Regions from separate parts of the Xanthobacter sp. DMC12 genome, predicted to be linked through region 3. Evidence: predicted binding sites of a transcription regulator. Region 3 holds the regulator's gene; each other region holds the start of a gene.
The links. The regulator HrcA, encoded in region 3, represses chaperone genes, less so after heat shock. The targets are predictions, from matches to a motif close to GTTAGCACTCNCNNNNNGNGAGTGCTAAC.
Positions count from the first base shown of each region.

Region 1 (4,910 bases), on a different contig from region 3:
GGGTTTAAGCTTTCGCCGCATCGGCGTGATGGGGGCCGGTGCCTGGGGCACCGCCCTCGCCAATGCCGCCGCCCGCGCCGGGCGCGACGTGGTGCTGTGGGGGCGCGATGCGCAGGCCATGGCCGACATGGCGGCGGCCCGCGAGAACCGGGCCGATCTGCCGGGTATCGCGCTTGATCCCTCCGTCTCGCCGGTCTCCGACCTCGACCGTGTGGCCGAGTGCGACGCCGTGCTGCTGGTGGTGCCGGCGCAGGCCTGCCGGGAGGCGCTGGGGCATCTGCGCACCCGCGTGCCGGCGGGAATGCCGGTCATCTCCTGCGCCAAGGGCATCGAGCGCGGCACCCGCGCTTTCATGAGCGAGGTGATCGCCGAGGCCCTGCCCGGCGCGCGGCCCGCCGTGCTCTCCGGCCCCAGCTTCGCCAGCGATGTCGCGGCCGGCCTGCCCACGGCGGTGACGCTGGCGGCGGGCGATGGCGCACTGGCGAAGGATCTCGCGCAGGCGCTGGGCTCGTCCACACTGCGGCTCTACCACTCCACTGACGTGCGCGGCGCGGAGATCGGCGGGGCGGCGAAGAACGTTCTGGCGATTGCCGCCGGCATCGTCGCCGGACGCAAGCTGGGGGCGAGCGCCGCCGCCGCTCTTGTGGCGCGGGGCTTTGCCGAATTGATGCGCTTCGGCGCCGCCTATGGTGCGCGGCCGGAGACCATCACCGGCCTCTCCGGCCTCGGCGACCTCATCCTCACCACCTCCGGCCCGCAATCGCGCAACTTCGCCTTCGGCCGCGCGCTGGGGGCGGGCGAGGCGGGCGCGGGCAAGCTGGCGGAAGGCGCTTTTACCGCCAGCGTGCTGGTGGAGATGGCGGCGGCGAAGGGCGTGGACGTTCCCGTCAGCGCCGCCGTGGACGCCGTGCTGGCCGGCCGCCTCGGCATCGACGGCGCCATCGAGGCGCTGATGGCCCGGCCGCAGCGGGCGGAGTGAGGGCGGCCGCGCGCATTCACGGCCATCCTTCACCGTTCCCACTGGCTTCCTTTCCCACTGACGGCATGGGCCGCACCGTCCTCGCCCTCCGCTGCCGCTCCCCGGGCCGTGGCACGCCTTGTGCTAAAGCCGGGGTGGGGCCGGCGCCGCCGGTCGGCAAGGGGGATGATGATGGATTCGGGTCCTGCTCACGCGGCTCCCGGCTACGGGCTGGAGACGGTGGTGCGCCACACCTTCGAGCGCAGCCGCGGCGATACCTCCGGCGCCCTCGCCGACTACATTCCCGAGCTGGCGCTGGTGGACCCGGACCGCTTCGGCATCGCCGCCGTTTCGGTGGAGGGGGAGGTGGTTTCGGTCGGAGATGCCGACGTGGCGTTCACCATCCAGTCGATTTCGAAGGCATTTGCCTTCTGTCTCGCCCTTGAGGTGGCGGGGCGCGAAAAGGTGCTGTCCCGCGTCGGCGTGGAGCCCTCGGGTGATGCCTTCAACGCCATCGTCTTCGATGCCGATACCAATCGGCCCTTCAATCCCATGGTGAATGCCGGGGCCATCACCGTTTCCGGCCTGCTGGTGGAGCATCTCGGCGACGCGGCGCTGGACTTCGTTCTGGACCGCTTCTCCGCCGCGGCCGGGCGGCGGCTCGTGGTGGACGAGGCGGTGTTCCGCTCGGAGGCCGAGACCGCCCATCGCAACCGTGGCATCGCCCACCTGCTCACCAGCGCCGGAGCACTTACCGCCGACGTGGACGCGACGCTGGACCTCTATTTCCGCCAATGCTCCATCCTGGTGACGGCCGGCGACCTCGCCCGCATGGGGGCGACTTTGGCCAACATCGGCGAGGACCCGCTCACGCGCACCACCGTGTTCGCGGTGGATGCGGTGCGGGCCACGCTCGCCGTGATGTTCACCTGCGGGATGTACAATTTCGCCGGCAACTGGGCGTTCGACGTGGGCGTGCCGGCCAAGAGCGGGGTGGGCGGCGGCATCCTGGGCGTGGTCAACCGCCAGCTCGGCATCGCCACCTATTCACCGCGCCTCGATGCGCGCGGCAATTCGGTGCGCGGCATCGCCGCCTTCCGGGAACTGGCCGAGGAACTGGGCCTGCACGTGTTCGACCCCACCAACCGGGGGTCCGCCATGCTCACCGCCTTCGGGCGGTGAGCTTCTGGGGGGTTTTTGCCGCCTTCGGGCGGTGACCCTCAGCCCACGTGAGGGGCGCGAAGCCCCTCCCCGTCACGAGCAGCGCACGTAGACCATGGTGCCGTAGCGCTTGGCCACTTCCGGATCGACGAAGCGCAGCACCAGGATATTGCCGTCGAAGCGCACCACCTGACGGTCGCGCTCGCCGCCGGCCGGGTCGTCGGGCGGGCCGATATAGACCGGGCCGTTGCCCACCTGCTTGGAGACCAGCTCGGTCAGCTTGTTGTCGTCGGCGAGATACATCATTACGCCGCCATTGGTGCCGGCGGTAATGACATAGGGATTGTTGCCGCAGGAGGCCTTGGCCTGCGCCTCGGTGCGGGTGGCGTCGTCCGGCCGGTGATAGGCGGCGAGGCCCCAGCGGCCGACGAGGCGGTCGGGCGGGATCGGGCTGGTATAGACCGGGCGCGCGGCCGGCGGCGGCGCGGAGGGGGTCGTCTCGCAGCCGGCGAGGCCGAGGGCCAGCACCGTGAGGGCGGCACCGGCCAGCGCGGCGCGCGGCCTTCCGAAAGCAAACCGCCCGAAAGCAGACCGCCCGAAAGCAGACTTGGATCCCGCAACCATCTTCGTCATGTGCTTTCCGAGGCCTCCCGCCGCCTGGAACAAGAAAGCGACCACCCAGGCAGTCGCCTGACCATAAAGGCTTGCGCCGTCGGCGTCGATGCCGTCCACGTCGGCCCCGTCCGCCGGTCAAGCCCCAGCTCCGCACGAGCTTATCCCACGGCTCGTTACCGCTTTGCTAGCTCCTCGATTGCTGCAGCGCGCCTTGACGTCCGGCGGACGCGCCCTTATCTCCGCGGCGAGCTTGGCACTCTTCATCCGGGAGTGCCAGAACGGCGGGCCAAGGCTCGCGCTCCCCCGAAAGAGGTAACGACCCATGTCCTTCCGTCCTCTGCACGACCGCGTGGTCGTCAAGCGCATCGAAGCCGAGCAGAAGACCGCCGGCGGCATCATCATCCCCGACACCGCCAAGGAAAAGCCCCAGGAGGGCGAGGTGATCGCGGTGGGCGCCGGCGCCCGTGACGAGAGCGGCAAGCTCGTCCCCCTCGACGTGAAGGCCGGCGACCGCGTGCTGTTCGGCAAGTGGTCCGGCACCGAGGTCAAGATCGACGGCCAGGACCTGCTCATCATGAAGGAAAGCGACATCCTCGGCGTCATCGCCAAGTGATCTTGCGCGTCTTCTGAGCGAAACAGAATCATAAGGAGGCCGTGATGGCTGCCAAAGAAGTAAAGTTCTCCTCCGACGCGCGCGAGAAGCTGCTGCGCGGCGTCGACATCCTCGCCAACGCCGTGAAGGTCACCCTCGGTCCCAAGGGCCGCAACGTGGTGATCGAGAAGAGCTTCGGCGCCCCCCGCATCACCAAGGACGGTGTGTCGGTGGCCAAGGAGATCGAGCTCGAGGACAAGTTCGAGAACCTCGGCGCCCAGCTCGTGCGTGAGGTGGCCTCCAAGACCAACGACCTCGCCGGCGACGGCACCACCACCGCCACCGTGCTGGCCCAGGCCATCGTGAAGGAAGGCGCCAAGTCCGTCGCCGCCGGCATGAACCCGATGGACCTGAAGCGCGGCATCGACCTCGCCGTCGCCGCCGCCATCGCCGACATCAAGGGCCGCGCCAAGAAGGTGTCGTCGTCCGCCGAAGTCGCGCAGGTCGGCACCATCTCCGCCAACGGCGATGCCTCCATCGGCGAGATGATCGCCGGCGCCATGCAGCGCGTGGGCAACGAAGGCGTCATCACCGTCGAGGAAGCCAAGACCGCCGAGACCGAGCTCGAAGTGGTCGAGGGCATGCAGTTCGACCGTGGCTATCTCTCTCCCTATTTCATCACGAATGCGGAGAAGATGATCGCCGACCTGGAAGAGCCCTTCCTGCTGATCTTCGACAAGAAGCTCTCCGGCCTCCAGCCGATCCTGCCGGTCCTCGAGGCCGTGGTGCAGACCGGCCGTCCCCTCGTCATCATCGCCGAGGACGTGGAAGGCGAGGCCCTCGCCACCCTCGTGGTCAACAAGCTGCGCGGCGGCCTGAAGGTCGCGGCGGTGAAGGCTCCCGGCTTCGGCGATCGCCGCAAGGCGATGCTTGAGGATATCGCCATCCTCACCGGCGGCACCGTGATCTCCGAGGACCTCGGCATCAAGCTCGAGAACGTCACCCTCGCCCAGCTCGGCCGCGCCAAGAAGGTCATCCTCGAGAAGGAAAAGACCACCATCGTGGACGGCGTCGGCGAGAAGGCCGACATCGAGGCCCGCGTGAACCAGATCAAGGCGCAGATCGAGGAGACCACCTCGGACTACGACCGCGAGAAGCTCCAGGAGCGTCTGGCCAAGCTCGCGGGCGGCGTCGCGGTGATCCGCGTCGGCGGCTCGACCGAGGTCGAGGTGAAGGAGAAGAAGGACCGCGTTGACGACGCGCTCAACGCCACCCGCGCTGCGGTGGAAGAGGGCATCGTCCCCGGCGGCGGCGTCGCCCTGCTCCGCGCCAAGGCGGCGGTGGAGAAGGTCACCTCCGACAACGCCGACATCAAGGCCGGCATCAAGATCGTCCTGCGCGCCCTTGAGGCCCCCATCCGCCAGATCGCCGAGAATTCCGGCGTGGAAGGCTCCATCGTGGTGGGCAAGGTGCAGGAGTCCAACGATCCGTCCTTCGGCTTCAACGCCCAGACGGAAGAGTATGTGGACATGATCGCCGCCGGCATCGTCGATCCGGCCAAGGTCGTGCGCACCGCCCTCCAGG
Region 1 is NZ_JBQUYZ010000002.1:490,534-495,443, reverse strand. It holds gene ACT535_RS10455 (NAD(P)H-dependent glycerol-3-phosphate dehydrogenase) at 1-979, shown strand, start outside; gene glsA (glutaminase A) at 1,151-2,140, shown strand; gene ACT535_RS10445 (hypothetical protein) at 2,213-2,752, opposite strand; gene groES (co-chaperone GroES) at 3,057-3,347, shown strand; gene groL (chaperonin GroEL) at 3,392-4,910, shown strand, end outside.
Region 1: a site for HrcA is predicted at 2,984-3,012, ahead of groES (co-chaperone GroES). Genes of this name have one in related genera too.

Region 2 (4,910 bases), on a different contig from region 3:
GCACACCACCGGGATGCCGGGCGGCATAGGGATGCAGTTGGGAATGCCGAAAATGAGGAAGAGGATGCCGAAGGCGCGGTTTCGCAAGGCATTGACGAGATCGCCGATGGCGACCTGATCCTGTTCCTGCGACGCGAGCACTGCGGCCAGGAGCTCGGAGGTTCGTGGGGTGCGATGGTCCAAGGCGCCCTCATGACGTGGACGCTTCAGCTACAACCCGAAAACGGCGGTGGCAGGGCACGGCCGCGCAAATCTGACGCTACGACAGATACGCACTGGCAAATTGAGCGGACATGCACGCCCCACCCCCGCGGGGACGTGCATGTCCTCACCGCCCGTCGAAAATCATAAAGCCCGTTGACCGATACGGAAACCCCCGGACGTGGGAGAATGGTCCAGATCAGTTCAAAAGGAACATTCCGTCCACGGACCGCAGTTCTGCGGGCTTGATGAGGCCGGAATGGGCGACCCGCACCGAATGCAGCCGCCCCTCGATCTCGCGCTGCCAGAATTCCAGGAACTTGTTCAGCTCCGGAAAGCGCGGGCAAAGGTCGTACTCCTGCCAGAGAAAGGTCTGGAGCAGGCCGGGGTGGTCGGGCATGCGATATAGGATCTCGGCCGTGGCGAGGCCGTAGCCTTCCATCTGCAGGACGAAGTCAAGCGACACCTTGGAAACCATGGGTCACACCTCCAATCCGCGGCCCCGCTGCCATCAGGAAGGGGGAAGACGGGACCGGACACTTCATTGTCGGCTACACACTTTGCCAACGCCAAGGCTAAAGATTGGTTTCCGTCTGCAAAAACAATGCTCTAGCAGCCTTCGCACAGGACTGCTGACAGCCGCTGCCCGGGCGGCGGGCGCGGCAGCGCAGCGACCCTTCAAGGCGGCGCTTTCGCTGCAAGCTGGCAGAATAACGGCCGCTAGCACTCCGTTCCCCTGAGTGCTAAATTTTTTGAGCCGACCCCTTGCGGCCCGAAATGGGCGCCCTTAGATCGCGGTCGGGCCGGGTGGAGGGGTTCCCGGCGCCTTCAAAACAGGCAACCCCGATGGACAACATCGAACCGGAGGTTTCCCTATGGGTTTCCGTCCCCTGCACGACCGCGTGGTCGTCAAGCGCATCGAGGCCGAGCAGAAGTCGGCCGGCGGCATCATCATCCCCGACACCGCCAAGGAGAAGCCGCAGCAGGGCGAAGTCGTCGCGGTCGGCCCCGGCGCCCGCAACGAGAAGGGCGAACTGGTGGCGCTCGACGTCAAGGCCGGCGACATCGTGCTGTTCGGCAAGTGGTCCGGCACCGAAGTGAAGATCGACGGCCAGGATCTCCTCATCATGAAGGAGAGCGACATCCTCGGCGTCATCGAGAACGCGGCCGGCGCCAAGAAGGCGGCCTGATCTCAGGCGGCCTGAATTTCGGTCGCAGGACCGTGGCTGCCCGAGGCGCCCGGTCCCGCGGCGTTCGCCAATCCCATTTAATCGTCCCAATCTGAAGGAGCACGCCCCATGGCTGCCAAGGACGTGAAATTCTCCGTAGACGCGCGCGACAAGGTTCTGCGCGGCGTCGACATCCTCGCCAACGCCGTGAAGGTCACCCTGGGTCCCAAGGGCCGCAACGTGGTGATCGAGAAGAGCTTCGGCGCCCCCCGTATCACCAAGGATGGTGTGTCGGTGGCCAAGGAGATCGAGCTCGAGGACAAGTTCGAGAACCTCGGCGCCCAGCTCGTGCGTGAGGTCGCCTCCAAGACCAACGACCTCGCCGGCGACGGCACCACCACCGCCACCGTGCTTGCCCAGGCCATCGTGAAGGAAGGCGCCAAGGCGGTTGCCGCCGGCATGAACCCGATGGACCTGAAGCGCGGCATCGACGTCGCCGTGGACGCCATCGTGAAGGACCTCGCCGCCAACTCGCGCAAGGTCACCTCCAACGACGAGATCGCCCAGGTCGGCACCATCTCCGCCAACGGCGACGCCGAGGTCGGCAAGTTCCTCGCCGAGGCGATGAAGAAGGTCGGCAACGAGGGTGTCATCACCGTCGAGGAAGCCAAGACCGCCGAGACCGAGCTGGATGTCGTGGAAGGCATGCAGTTCGACCGCGGCTATCTCTCTCCCTACTTCATCACCAATGCGGAGAAGATGCGCGTTGAGTTCGAGGAGCCCTACATCCTCATCAACGAGAAGAAGCTCGCCGGCCTGCAGGAACTGCTGCCCGTGCTCGAGGCGGTGGTGCAGTCGGCCCGTCCGCTGCTGATCATCGCCGAGGACGTGGAAGGTGAGGCCCTCGCCACCCTCGTGGTGAACAAGCTGCGCGGCGGCCTGAAGGTGGCTGCGGTGAAGGCCCCCGGCTTCGGCGATCGCCGCAAGGCCATGCTGCAGGACATCGCGATCCTGACCGGCGGCACCGTGATCTCCGAGGAAGTCGGCATCAAGCTCGACAGCGTGAACCTCTCCATGCTCGGCCGCGCCAAGAAGGTGGTGATCGAGAAGGAGAACACCACGATCGTCGACGGCGCTGGCGAGAAGGCCGACATCGAGGCGCGCATCGCCCAGATCCGCGCGCAGATCGAGACCACCACCTCCGACTACGACCGCGAGAAGGCCCAGGAGCGCCTCGCCAAGCTCGCCGGCGGCGTCGCCGTGGTGCGCGTGGGCGGCTCGACCGAGGTCGAGGTGAAGGAGAAGAAGGATCGCGTTGACGACGCCCTGCACGCCACCCGCGCTGCGGTGGAAGAAGGCATCGTCCCCGGCGGCGGCGTCGCCCTGCTGCGCTCCATCAAGGTGCTCGACGGCCTGAAGGTCGACAACGCCGACCAGAAGACCGGCATCGAGATCGTCCGCCGCGCCATCCAGGCCCCGGCGCGCCAGATCGTGCAGAACGCCGGCGACGACGGCTCCGTCGTGGTGGGCAAGATCCTCGAGTCCAACGACTACACCTTCGGCTACAACGCCCAGACCGGCGAATATGTGGACATGGTGAAGTCGGGCATCATCGACCCCACCAAGGTGGTGCGCACCGCCCTGCAGGACGCGGCCTCCGTGTCCGGCCTGCTCATCACCACCGAGGCCCTCATCGCCGAGCTGCCCAAGAAGGCCGGCCCGGCCGCCCCGGCCATGCCGGGCGGCGGCATGGACTTCTGAGGTAAAGCAAGCCTCTGACGCCGCCCGGCTTCTTTGAGAAGGTCGCAAACCGGCAAGCCAGTTTGCTCGGGCGGCGGCATGGACTTCTGAGGTAAAGCAAGCCTCTGACGCCGCCCGGCTTCTTTGAGAAGGTCGCAAACCGGCAAGCCGGTTTGCTCGGGCGGCGGCATGGACTTCTGAGGTAAAGCAAGCCTCTGACGCCGCTCGAAACGTTGGGCAGCCAATGAACGGAACGGCCGGGCGAAAGCCCGGCCGTTTTGCTATTGCGGGCCGCCGCACGGGTGGGTGAGCTTCCCCAGCGCCAGATTGAAATCGCTCTATATCACAGGGCTTTGCCGATAATCTGGCCGGGCATGGGTTAGCGTCGGCGGCGAATGGGGGTATAAAGGCGCGAGCCAGCTATTCCCGGCGGAGGGATCGCCAGCCTGTCCGTTTTGATCATTGGTGATGCGCGATGCCTGTTCGCCTGATTTCGCGCACGTCTGCCGGGCGTGCTGATTTTCGTCTTTCCTCGCTGGCGCCAAAGAGCGTGGCTGTGCTTTCGCTGGGCCTGTTTCTGGCCGTGACCTCCGCGCCCGTCGCCGTTTGGGCGCAGCCGGCCGCTCCCGCCGAGACTCACCAGCACGCGACGCCCGTTGCGCCGCAACCTTCTGCGGCTGTACCTGCTCCTGCTCCTGCTCCTGCCCCCGCCGCCGAGGCCGCGCCTGCCCCGGCGTCTGCCACCCCGGTCGAGCCTGCGCCCGCTGCGCCCGCACCGGAGAGCATGGCCGACGCGCGCCTGCCCCATGATTTGTCCCCCTGGGGCATGTTCATGGCCGCCGACATGGTGGTGAAGGCGGTGATGCTGGGCCTCGCCTTCGCCTCGATCCTCACCTGGAGCGTGTGGTTCGCCAAATCCCTGGAGCTGCTGTACGCCCGCCGCGCCGTCGCCCGCACGCTGAAGGCGCTGCGCGGCTCGGTCACCCTGTCGGACGCGGCGGCCGAGATGCCAAAGGCCAACACCCCGGCCACTGCTACCGTGCGGGCCGCGCTCGCCGAGTGGCACGCCTCCGCCGGCCTGCCGGTGGACGGCATCAAGGAGCGCGTCGCCGTCGCCCTGTCGCGCATCGAGGCCAAGGCCGGCCGGCGGATGACTGCGGGCACCGGCATTCTCGCCACCATCGGTGCCACGGCGCCGTTCGTCGGCCTGTTCGGCACCGTGTGGGGCATCATGAATGCCTTCATCGGCATCTCGAAGGCGCAGACCACAAACCTCGCAGTGGTCGCCCCGGGCATCGCCGAAGCGCTGCTCGCCACCGCCATCGGCCTCGTCGCCGCCATTCCGGCGGTGGTGATCTACAACGTGTTCGCCCGCGCCATTGCGGCCTACAAGGCCAACCTCGCCGACACGTCCGCCGAGGTGATGCGGCACCTCTCCCGCGACCTCGACCGTGCCGCGGCCGAGGTGGAGGCCCCGCGCCTGCGCGCTGCGGAGTGACCCGGGATGGCCGCCAAGCTCGATCATGGCGGGGACGACCTCGCCGAGAACCACGAGATCAACGTCACGCCGTTCATCGACGTGATGCTGGTGCTGCTCATCATATTCATGGTGGCGGCGCCCCTCGCCACGGTGGACGTGAAGGTGGACCTGCCCGCCTCCAACGCCCAGCCGCAGCCGCGCCCGGACAAGCCGCTGTTCCTCTCCGTGAAGAAGGACCTCACGCTGGCGCTCGGCGATGATCCCGTCTCCCGCACCGGCCTTGGCGCCATGCTGGACGGACGCACCAACACCGATCGCCA
Region 2 is NZ_JBQUYZ010000001.1:288,072-292,981, reverse strand. It holds gene ACT535_RS01215 (exopolysaccharide biosynthesis protein) at 1-183, opposite strand, end outside; gene ACT535_RS01210 (usg protein) at 401-679, opposite strand; gene groES (co-chaperone GroES) at 1,077-1,391, shown strand; gene groL (chaperonin GroEL) at 1,500-3,131, shown strand; gene exbB (tonB-system energizer ExbB) at 3,586-4,608, shown strand; gene exbD (TonB system transport protein ExbD) at 4,615-4,910, shown strand, end outside.
Region 2: a site for HrcA is predicted at 921-949, ahead of groES (co-chaperone GroES). Genes of this name have one in related genera too.

Region 3 (4,910 bases):
ATCGGCCGTGAGCGGCCAGGCTTCGTCGATGGCTTCCAGGATCGCAGCGACGGTGGCGGGGGCCATGAGGGAGGGTGTCCCGCCGCCGAAGAAGACCGTCTCCGCCCGTCGCGGCCCCGACAGGGCCCGCATGTGGGCGATCTCGCGCCGAAAGGCCGCGATGTAGCGGGCCTCGTCCGGCGGCACGAGGCGGACGTGGCTGTTGAAGTCGCAATAGGGGCATTTGGCCTTGCAGAAGGGCCAATGCACGTAGACGCCGAAGCCACCGCCCGTGTCCGCCCCCGGAAGAGAATGCGCGGGAGCGTTCGCGGAGGGAGCCTGATTTGAAATCGCGCTCACCCCTTCAGGCACGCCTGCGAGAGCTTCAGGAAGGCGCGGGCGCGGTGGGAGAGGCCGAAGCCCTTGGGCGGCATGCCGTGCTTCTCGTCCGCCGTCATCTCCGCGAAGGTCTTCACATGGCCCTCGGGGAGGAACATGGGATCATAGCCGAAGCCCTTGGCGCCGCGCGGCGGCCACACGAGGGTGCCGTCGACGGTGCCCTCGAACTCTTCCAGATGTCCATCCGGCCAGGCGATGCAGAGCGCGGAGACGAAGCGGGCATGGCGCTGCGCGGGATCGGTGGCGCCGACCTTCTGCAGTTCGGCCTCCACCTTCTCCATGGCCATCTCGAAATCGCGATCCGGACCGGCCCAGCGGGCGGTATGGATGCCCGGCGCGCCGCCGAGCGCGTCGATCACGAGGCCTGAATCGTCCGCGAAGGCCGGAAGCTGGGCCGCATTGGCCGCCGCGACCGCCTTGAGGCGGGCGTTGCCCTCGAAGGTGGTCTCGGTCTCCTCCGGCTCGGGCAGGCCGAGTTCGCCGGCGGAGACCGCCTCCACCCCGTGGGGCTCCAGCAGCATCTTCATCTCGATGAGCTTGCCGGGATTGTGGGTGGCCACCACGAGCCGCCCGGTGAGCTGGCGTGCCATCAGCCGATCGCCAGCTTCTGGAGCGACACGAGCTGATCCACGCCCGAACGCGCGAGCGAGAGCAACGAGAGCAGTTCGTCCTGGGTGAACGGCGTCTTTTCCGCCGTGCCCTGGATCTCCACGATGCCGCCGGTGCCGGTCATGACGAAATTGGCGTCGGTCTCGGCGACCGAATCCTCGGCATAGTCGAGGTCGAGCACGGGCGTGCCCTCATAGATGCCGCAGGAGACCGCCGCCAGATGCTGCTTGAGCGGCATCTCCTTGATCATGGAGCGGGACTTCATCCAGCTCAGGCAGTCGTAAAGCGCGATCCAGGCGCCGGTGATGGAGGCGGTGCGGGTGCCCCCGTCGGCCTGGAGCACGTCGCAATCGATGGTGATCTGCTTCTCGCCCATCGCCACGAGATCGGTGACGGAGCGCAGCGAACGCCCGATCAGGCGCTGGATTTCCTGGGTGCGGCCGGACTGCTTGCCGGTGGTGGATTCGCGCCGGGTGCGGTCATGGGTGGCGCGGGGCAGCATGGAATATTCCGCCGTCACCCAGCCGCGTCCCTGGCCCTTCAGCCACGGCGGCAGGCGCTCTTCCAGCGTCGCGGAGACGAGGACGTGGGTGTCGCCGAACTTCACGAGGCAGGAGCCTTCCGCGTGGCGCATCACGCCCCGTTCAAAGGACACCGCGCGCATCTCGTCGGGGGCGCGCTTGCTGGGGCGCATGATGGATACCTCTTTGTGCGTCATGGGCGCTCCTTTTAGAGCGCCGCGCGCCGGGAGGAAAGCAAGGGACGCGACAGAGCCCGCGGAGCGCTTGAACCCGGCCCCGGCGAGGGACACATTAGAGCCAGCGAAATCCTTATGTCCGAAGGCTGAACCCGTGGCGCTCGATCCGTTCCTGCCCCTCTCGACCGGCGGCCTCGCGCAGATCGACCAGCGTTCGCGCGAGATTTTCCGGCAGATCGTGGAGAGTTACCTCGCCACCGGCGAACCGGTGGGCTCGCGCAACATCGCCCGCCTCATCCCCATGACGCTCTCCCCCGCCTCTGTGCGCAACGTGATGGCGGACCTGGAAGCGGCCGGGCTCATCTACGCCCCCCACACCAGCGCCGGGCGCCTACCCACCGAGCGCGGCCTGCGCTTCTTCGTGGATGCGCTGATGGAGGTGGGCGACGTCAACGAGCGCGATCGCGCCAATATCGAGACGCAGGTGCTCGCCGCCGCCCGCACCACCACGGTGGAAGGCGTGCTGCAGGAGGCGTCCGCTTTGCTCTCGGGACTTGCCCGCGGCGCCGGCGTCGTCACCGCCACCAAGACCGACCCCCGCCTGAAGCATGTGGAGTTCGTGCCGCTGGAGCCGGGCCGCGCCCTCGTCATCCTCGTATCCGAGGACGGGCAGGTGGAAAACCGGGCGCTGACCCTGCCGGCCGGCCTGCCCGTCTCCGCCCTCACCGAGGCGACCAATTTTCTCAACGCACGCATCCGCGGCCGCACCCTCTCCGATGCCCGGCAGGAGATGGACAGCCTCCTCGCCGAGCTGAACCGCGACCTTGACACCCTGACCGCCCGCGTGGTGGAGGCCGGGCTCGCCTCCTGGTCGGGCGACGAGCCGGGTGGACGCACCCTCATCGTGCGGGGGCAGGCGAAGCTCCTGGAAGACCTGCGCGCGCTGGAAGATCTGGAGCGCATCCGCCTGCTGTTCGACGACCTCGAGACCAAGCGCGAGGTCTCCGAGCTGCTCGGCCGAGCGGAGGAGGCGCAGGCGCTGCGCATCTTCATCGGCTCGGAAAACCGGCTGTTCTCGCTTTCCGGCTCCTCCACCATCGTCGCGCCCTACCGCGACGGGCAGGGGCGCGTGCTGGGAGTGCTCGGTGTCATCGGCCCGACGCGGCTCAATTACGGGCGCATCGTGCCCATGGTGGACTTTACCGCCCGCCTCGTCAGCCGGGTGCTGGGCGCGCCGGGGGCGGACGCGGCGTGAGGGGAGGCATCACCCCGACTTGATTTTTCGCCCCATCGCCCCGATATGCGCCGGGACGATTGGCCTTTGCCCGGCGGCATGTGACCTCGGGCGAATCTCAAGGCAGGGGAAGTGACCGGATGAGCGAGCAGAAGCGCACGCCCGAGACCGGCGGCGACGCAAGCGAAAACGGCGCCGCGCGGGGTACTCCACAGGTGAACGAGGCAACCGCCGAGGCGGAAGCGAGTGCCATGGCGGATGCCGCCCTCGGCGACCCCGCGGGCGACAAGGCGCGCCTGGAAGCGGAAATCGCCAGCCTCAAGGACAAGTTCCTGCGCGCGTTCGCGGAGGCGGAGAATGTGCGCCGCCGCGCCGAGAAGGAAATCCAGGACGCCAAGACCTACGGCATCGCCTCATTCGCCCGCGACGTCCTGAACGTGGCGGACGATCTGGCCCGTGCCCTGGGTTCGGTGGAGGCAGAGGCCAAGGCGACCGCCGAAGGCGGGTTCAAGGCGCTGCTGGACGGACTGGAGCTGACCGAGCGCGGCCTCGTGAAGGCACTGGAAAAGCACGGCATCCGCAAGATCGAGCCGAAGGGCGAGAAGTTCGACCCCAATCTGCACCAGGCCATGTTCGAGGTGCCGGACCCGAGCGTCCCCACCGGCACCGTGGTGCAGGTCGTCCAAGCGGGCTACGTCATCGGCGAACGCGTTCTGCGCCCGGCGATGGTCGGTGTCGCCCGCGGCGGCCCGAAAGCCGAGCCCAGCAAGGCCGCAGGCGCGGCATGAGGCTCGATTTCTGAAAGTTACATGTCGTTGGAGGCGGACACGTGCCGCCTCCCGGGCTCTCCGCCGCCCGGACCACCGCTCGCTCCGATCAGGTCGGCGAGGGCATCGGCGATGACACGGCTGGTGTAGGGCTTGGCCACGCGCGGCGCATCGGCGAATTCTGCCGGCATGCGCACGCTGCCCGTGTAGCCCGAGCAGAAAATGAAGGGAATGCCACGTTCCGCGAGGACCGCTGCGGCCGGATAGACCGGCTCGCCGGCCAGATTCACGTCGAGGATGGCAGCGTCGATGCGCTCGGAGGTCGCGGCCGCGACCGCGGCGGCGAGGCTCGCGACCGGCCCGACCACGGTGTAGCCCAGCGACCTCAGATTGTCGTCGAGCCCCAGTGCCACGAGGTACTCATCCTCAACGACGAGCACCCGCCTTCCCGACAAGATCATCTTCAACGCCTTGGCTGACTGCATGTCCACTCAGGGGCATGTCCGGGTTCAACCAGTGGCCGCGGGAAAAGTTCCACGCGCCGCAGCAAGGCGTTGAACGAACGCCGGAAGGTCGAATCCGCCCTTCCGGTTCGTCGCGAAGCCCCCCGATCAGTCCTTCGCGCGTTCCACGTAGGAGGCGTCGGCGGTCATGATGACGACGCGGGTACCGGCCGAGATGTGCGGCGGCACCATGGTGCGCACGCCGTTGGAGAGCTTGGCGGGCTTGTAAGAGGAGGAGGCCGTCTGGCCCTTCACGGTCGGCTCGGTGTCCACGATCTCCAGCACCACGCGGGCCGGAAGCTCGATAGCGATCGGCACGCCATTATGGGTGGAGAGCATGCATTCCATGCCTTCCTGCAGATAGACCGACTGGTCGCCCATCACATCCTTCGGCACGGTCACCTGATCGTAGGTTTCCGGGTTCATGAAGGTGTAGCCGTCGGAATCCTCGTAAAGGAAGGTGTGCGGGCGATCTTCCACGAAGGCGCGCTCCACCTGCTCGGTGGTGCGATAGCGCTCGGAGATCTTCACGCCGTCGGAGATGCGGCGCATGTCGAGCTGCGTCACCGGCGTGCCCTTGCCGGGGTGGATGTTCTCGGCGGTGAGCACCACGTACAGCTTGTCGTCGATGTCGACCACGTTGCCCTTGCGCAGGGTGCTGGCGATAACCTTGACCACGTCGTCTCTTCCTTGACCTGATGCGCGGCGGCCGCGCCGATTGA
Region 3 is NZ_JBQUYZ010000005.1:126,697-131,606, forward strand. It holds gene hemW (radical SAM family heme chaperone HemW) at 1-249, opposite strand, end outside; gene rdgB (RdgB/HAM1 family non-canonical purine NTP pyrophosphatase) at 336-968, opposite strand; gene rph (ribonuclease PH) at 968-1,681, opposite strand; gene hrcA (heat-inducible transcriptional repressor HrcA) at 1,839-2,939, shown strand; gene grpE (nucleotide exchange factor GrpE) at 3,059-3,706, shown strand; gene ACT535_RS18420 (response regulator) at 3,724-4,170, opposite strand; gene efp (elongation factor P) at 4,297-4,866, opposite strand.